2 linked regions of the Thermogemmata fonticola genome follow. The protein of the gene in region 1 interacts with the protein of each later gene in a pairwise test. Links are inferred from orthologs where the notes say so. Each region holds a gene or a part of one and is shown on either strand. Other genes may lie near its edges.

Evidence for each region.
Region 2: the proteins of acpP (region 1) and H0921_RS04960 interact in binary tests that used the Escherichia coli proteins (3 or more experiments, as listed by UniProt). The link is inferred for Thermogemmata fonticola from one-to-one orthologs.

The regions. Positions count from the first base shown.
Region 1 is NZ_JACEFB010000008.1:149,001-152,298, reverse strand. Bases 273-3,248 are described here. They hold acpP (acyl carrier protein), read right to left. Parts: upstream 1,917-3,248; coding sequence 1,629-1,916; downstream 273-1,628. Other genes in these bases: fabD (ACP S-malonyltransferase), read right to left, coding at 2,629-3,248; fabF (beta-ketoacyl-ACP synthase II), read right to left, coding at 373-1,623. Also shown: H0921_RS11900 (DUF6370 family protein), read right to left, coding at 1-9; more of fabD, read right to left, coding at 3,249-3,298. UniProt on the Escherichia coli protein: Carrier of the growing fatty acid chain in fatty acid biosynthesis.
Region 2 is NZ_JACEFB010000002.1:372,782-375,920, reverse strand. What follows is about bases 248-3,064. They hold H0921_RS04960 (acyl-CoA thioesterase), read right to left. Parts: upstream 1,941-3,064; coding sequence 1,554-1,940; downstream 248-1,553. Other genes in these bases: H0921_RS04955 (S26 family signal peptidase), read right to left, coding at 2,171-3,064; H0921_RS04965 (MotA/TolQ/ExbB proton channel family protein), read right to left, coding at 818-1,351; H0921_RS04970 (hypothetical protein), read right to left, coding at 248-606. Outside these bases: H0921_RS04975 (hypothetical protein), read right to left, coding at 1-59; more of H0921_RS04970, read right to left, coding at 61-247; more of H0921_RS04955, read right to left, coding at 3,065-3,139.

The sequences.
Region 1 (3,298 bases):
CCGTAACATGGCCACTCTCCTTCTTGGGGGTCGTGGAAACACCGCTGGTCTATTACCGCGGCAAGTTATACATTAGCCACTCTCATCGCCAAAAGCAAATCAATTCTGCAACATTCTCCTGTGGATCAATGTTTTCGGAAGGTGAGATGTCTCAAGCAGTTTTCCTGGGAGATTTCAAGCTGACCAGATTCCTGAAAAAGTATTCGGGAGGAGATATGGCGTATTGACTGCTGGGCATTCTCGCCCCTTCGACCGGTTGGTATTGTCAGATTCCGGGAGGAGGAAGCAGGAGGAATTCGCTGAGGGCGAGCAGCGGCGGCGGATTGGATCACTAGCTGGAAGTCACTGGTGGCCAGAGAAAGGTAACGGTGCTCAGACAGCTCCCAGGGCGAGGCAGCAGTTATGGCCGCCGAAGCCGAAACTGTTCGACAACACCTTTTTGACTCGGACTTCGCGAGCGACGTTGGGAATGTAGTCGAGATCGCAGCCGCATTCGATGTCCGGGCGATGGAGATTGATGGTGGGATGGAGCACGCCGTGGCGGATACTCAGGGCACAAGCTACCGCTTCTGCGCCTCCGCTGGCCCCCAGGAGATGGCCGATCATGCTCTTGGTGCTGGAGATCATCAGTTTGCGGGCATGATCGCCAAAGACGATCTTGATAGCTTTGGTTTCGGCCACATCCCCCAGCGGAGTGCTAGTTCCGTGGGCATTGATGTACTGAACCTCGTCGGGATTCCAGCCGGCGTCGCGGATGGCGGCCCGCATGGCTTCGGCTGCCCCCAAGCCTTCTTCATGCGGTTGGGTGATGTGGTAGGCGTCCGCGGTGTTCCCTATGCCGCAGATTTCGGCGTAGATATTGGCGTTGCGCGCCTTGGCATGTTCGTATTCTTCCAGGACCAGGATACCGGCGCCTTCGCTCAGGACGAAGCCATCGCGGTCTTTATCGAAGGGGCGGCTAGCACCGGCGGGGTCCTCGTTGCGTTCCGAGAGTGCCCGGCAGGCGATGAAGCCGGCCAAACCCATGGGGGTGACCGCCGCTTCGCTTCCACCCGTGATCATGACGTCGGCATAGCCGCAACGGATGGCAGTACAGGCGTCCGCGATGGCATGAGCTGCGGAGGAGCAGGCGGTCGAGACGGTAGTATTCGGCCCACGCAGCCCGTAACGGATGGAGATGTTCCCCGCGGCGGAATTGACGATCATTTTCGGGATCACGAACGGATTGACGCGGGTCGGCCCCTTCGAGAGTAACGTTTCGTGCCCGAGTTCAAATTCTTTGAGGCCGCCGATGCCGCTGCCGAGGATGCAGCCGCAGCGAAAAGGGTCCTCCCGCCCGAAATCGATGCCGCTGTCCCGGATCGCTTCCTCGGCTGCGACGAGGGCAAACTGGGTGAAGCGGTCCACCTTCCGGACGGACACCTTGTCAAAATAGGCTTCCGGGTTGAAATTCTTGACTTCGCCCCCAAATTTGACCTTGAATTGACTGGTGTCGAAGCTGGTGAGCAGGGCGATACCGCTTTGGCCATTGACCAGCCCACGCCAATACTCTTCACAGGACAACCCCAGGGGATTGACCGTGCCTAAACCTGTAATCACGACCCGACGCCGCGGTGTAGCCATCACGTCTATTGTTCCTGGTTTTTCCGTTCTTCGAGTTTGCCTATGATGTAATCAATCACATCGCCCACGGTGCGGATTTTTTCCGCATCCGTATCAGGGATTTGGATGTCAAATTCGTCTTCCAGCTCCATGATAAATTCCACGACATCGAGGGAATCCGCACCGATGTCATCCGCGCCGGCCTGACCACCTCCCTGGAATGTGGTGCTGCGTTTGATATTGTCTTTAGGGGTATTGAAATGCTCGCTGATCAGTTCAATCACGCGCGTTTCGATGGCCTGCTTGTCGATCACGTTACAACCCTCCGGGTGGCTGCCGTTGTCCATTTTCAGTCCCCGCCGGCGCCTCAGGAAACTCAGGGCGCAAATCGTGGCTTTTCCCACCTTCTGGTCCGATAGCGGCAGACTCTGCTATGCCACACCAACCCTTCGCCCAAAATGTAGCGATCCAGGCGGGGTGTGGAAAGGCATTCTTAGCCAACAGGCCAATTTTCCGCAACCTCATCCCCGCATCTGTCCCGTACGAACTCCTGAATCCCAAACTGCAAGCGAGCAGGACCTGGCTTTGGGGCTTTGCTCCATCGGGCTGCGCCGCCTGTCCGCCTTTTACTTCCCGTAGCAAACCGCTGGAAGCGAGGGGTGCAGACGCTTACGGTTCCAAGGACTACCTGCCCCGCAAAACCTGTTGTCCCATAAAGCTCTGCATGAGAAAGTCTAGCTACCCGCTGCCTCAGCAAATCTTAAGCTCTGCCGCCCTCAATATCTGCATCATATCAACCCCGGCAGACGGGTACAACCAGGGCTGCCGGAGCTGCTGCTGCATGGTCCGTCACCTCACGCGGGGCCCCCCCCCCTGCTCGGATCACAGGGGCTTGGCGTTACTGGCTCAGATGCGATCCGACGCTGCGCGCGTCACACCTCTCCGGCCCAGGCTTATCGAGTTTGACCGTCGAGATTTCACTCCCGGCATGTCACAATTCCTCCTGGTAGCGAGCCGGTATTTTTTTCACGCCGCGATGTTGATGATCTCGGCCTTGCGGTGGATGCGTTTGAGCAAGCCAGCGAGGACCCGCCCTGGCCCGATTTCATAGAAGCGTTCGACACCCGCTTCCAGCAGTGCGCGGATAGTTTCCTCCCAGCGGACCGGCGCTGTCAATTGCTGGACGAGCAGCTTCTGGATTTCCGCTGGGTCCGTGTGGGGGCGGGCATCGACATTGGACCAGACGGGGAAGCGGGGTTTGTGCCAGGCGGCCTGGTTCAAAGCCTGGGCGAGGCAGGGCTGGGCTGATTGCATCAGGGGAGTGTGGAAGGCTCCGGCGACCGCCAAGCGGACCGTGCGGATGCCCCGTGTTTGTGCGAGCTGCTCCAGGCGTTCTACCGCTGCCAAGCTGCCGGAGGCGACGAGATTCCCCGGACACAGATAATTGGCGATTTGCAGGACATCCGGACCACGAGCTTCGGCGATCAACTCTTCGACCTCATTGGCCTGCAAGCCGAGGATGCTGAGCATACCGGAGGGGGCGGCTTCCGCAGCGGCCTGCATGGCTCGTCCGCGTTCTTGCACCAGGCGCAAACCGTCCGCAAAGCTCCACACGCCCGCCACGGTGCAGGCGGTGTACTCTCCCAGACTCAAACCAGCCACGGCGGCCACCGCTGCCTCGTTTGCTTCCTGCCGC
Region 2 (3,139 bases), on another replicon or contig:
ATCGGACGGATGGCGGCGAGCCCCAAAGACGGCGAGATGGGAATGGCTGAAGCAAACATGTTATTTCCCTCCCGCGTTGGCGTTTCCGCGGTCAAATCCCAAGGGCACATCGCGGAACCAATGCCGATATTGGGCTTCCTGGGCCTGAGTCGGAAAGGCGCTGGGTACGCGAGGCCAGAGGATCAGAAAGTAAAGGTCTTTCACCCCTTGGGCACTCGCCAAGGCTTTCTGCCGGGCAATCAAACGCAGGGCATCCGCTTCATTCCGAATATCTTGGCGTTCGGCATCATGATAATGCAAGGTGCCATCCTGCGGATCGATTTGCAAGACGCAGACCAGGAGTCCCTCGGTCAATCGTCGTTTGCGTTCCTCCTCCAGTCGAGCGACTCGACGCCGCTCTTCCCGCAAGAGTTTTTGCAATTCGCGAACATCCTCAGGCAAAGGCGATTCGGAGGCGGTAGCGTCCGACTTCGGTTTCGGTTCTGGCTCCTCTGGCACCGGATCACTGACATAGGGCATCAGCAGGAAGATGGCAAACAACAGAATGAGCACATCGATCAAGGGGATGAAAAAACGGGTCACCGACCGGCGCGGCATACGAATCACATTCGATCCTCCCGCCCTTCCTGTTCACCGCCATCACACGCTGTCATCCGTCACGGTTTTCACCCAACCTTTGGCGGGCCATCGCCACATCTGAGCGGCCTTTCGCGGATTGCACCCTCCGAATGCCTGACTACTTTGTCACTCCTCACTGCCATGCAAGCAACTTTTCCACCGCTGGCAAAGCTCTGACTGAGGGTAAAGCTCCGGAACATCACTCCGCATCCATCGCCTCCGGCAAGAGGGCCGGACCGCCGAAGGTACGAATCAAATCCCGGCCAACATTCGCAATCCAACTTGGTAGGATATTGATGAAGGCCATGTACAGTCCGCCCCCCGTCGCAGTGATCGCTGGCGCGTACTTGCGGATGATCTCCGCGGCATCCGGCCGAGCACCGGGAGTGATCGTACTGAAGGTCTGGAGGATGGCGATCACCGTACCCATCAACCCCAGCAAAGGAAACCACTCCGCGCCCTGAGCCAGATGACTCAGCCAGCGATCCGTACTAATGTCAAAGTCCCCCAACTGATCCTGCCAGATTAGCGCCCGTCGGCAGAGCCAGATTTGGGCTAAGAACAAGGCAAAACCTAATCCCAGGATGATCCAGTCGATCGGATGATTCCGGACGCGCTGGAGATATTCCTGGCGGACATCGGGAGGAATCGCGGCAAACACTAATGCAGCTAGGACCACGGGAACCGCGGCCAGCATCGTCGGCAATACATGATGAATCCAGAAGCGCCGCACGTCTGCACCCTACCTCGTTGCCCTATCGGACGTTCGCCACCCTACCTTCTGGGGAACCAACCTTAGGCCCGGTGTGGAATGATGCCCTCTGATTCAAAAGGGGAAGGGGATGGTTCATCCGGCCAATCCCCGTCTCAAATCATTCCCACCAGCAACGGCAGAGATACACGGCCATCCATCGGAACAGCCGTTTTCGTTATGGCTACTTCGCCTCCATTAGCCAACGGGGCATTGCTTGCAATCGGCCCTGTTTATCGACGCATGCCAAGGTGGTCATCCCCTCGCAGATCAGCACCCCTTCCCGGAACACTTCGTAGCGATGCTCGATGCGCACCGGCGTCGTCCGAACAACAGTTGTGCGGATGGTCAGCACATCGTCATAATAGGCGGGGCTTTTATACTTGATCTCCACCTTGGCGATCACCAGATAGTAGCCCTGATCTTCCAGGTCCTTGTAGCTGGCTCCGTATTGCCGAAGCAACTCCGTGCGGGCTTGCTCGAAATAGACCAGATAATTGGCATGATGCAACAGCCCCATCCGGTCTGTTTCTGCATAGCGCACACGGATTTGGATCTCACCGCTAAGCATAGGTTCTCTCGCATCCTGCCTGAGTCAAGTTCGTCTGCTCCCGCGTTCCCTGATTTGCCGTCCGCAATCACACTGCGCTAATCAGTCCGACCACAACAAGGTGATCAATCTGAAGCTGTCCCGTGCCCGGTTCACCCGACACATCAGGGCATCACCAATTAACACTCCAGAGTACACCGGAATGTCAGTGGCTTTTTCTGATCTAACCTCCGACATCTCCAGGCCACAGTTCACTTGATCAAGCCGATGCGCATTTCCGGGTATGCTGGCCAGAAAACAAAGACAGCCTTACCCAAGAGGAGGCGATCCGGCACCAGTCCCCACTTGCGGCTATCGGAACTCTGCGCGCTGTTATCGCCCAGGCAGAGATAGTGTCCCGGCTGGACGTAGTAGACATCCGGCTGACTGAAATCCGGGGGCAAACGAGCACTGGTGTAGTAGATGTCTCGGGAGAGCACCAGATGCCTCACCGTGGCCTTTCCTTTGACTCCGATGCTCGCTGGCCGCTCGACATCATTGGCGTAGACCCAACCCTCCGGATCAGCTTGGTCTTCAGGTCCCGGTTCCATCGGGAGATAATCTGCTTCGGGGCCAAAATCAACACGCCGGCCATCGATCCACACCCATAAGCGGGCATCGACATTGGCAAAGCGGAGGTGATGGCGTTGTCCAGCCTGAATGCGACAGGGGCGGCTTGGGGTGCCAAACTCTTCTGCACCTTTACCGATCCGCCGGAGGGTGACTCGTCCAGGAGTGAACTGAGCCTGAAAGCGATTGACGCCGCGCGATAGCTCGAAAACCACCTCGGTCTCGCTGCTGGCAAATTGTACCTCCGCTTCCAAGAACAGGTCTCCCACCCACAAGCGGTCTTGGGAGGTATCGCGCCAGGCTCGGATGTTGTCAGCATCGCGTCCCGCATTGTAACCGAGAAAGTTATCGATAGGCAGAGGTTTCTGTTGAGCCAACTGTGCGATGTCAGTCGGCGGTGTCGGATCGTGGGCATCAGGACCCCGCCGCTTCCACGGATGGGCCAAATGGCGATAGCGAATCCAGTGCTGCTCCGGATGATCATGGGTGAAAACGGTCGGACGGGCCGGATCATTGACGGTCCACGCCCCATCGGTATCGCGGTCGATGTACCAGCGGGTCCACCAAATCAACTCCTGTCCCTGAGCATCCCGTAGCCCCAAAGCCCGTGC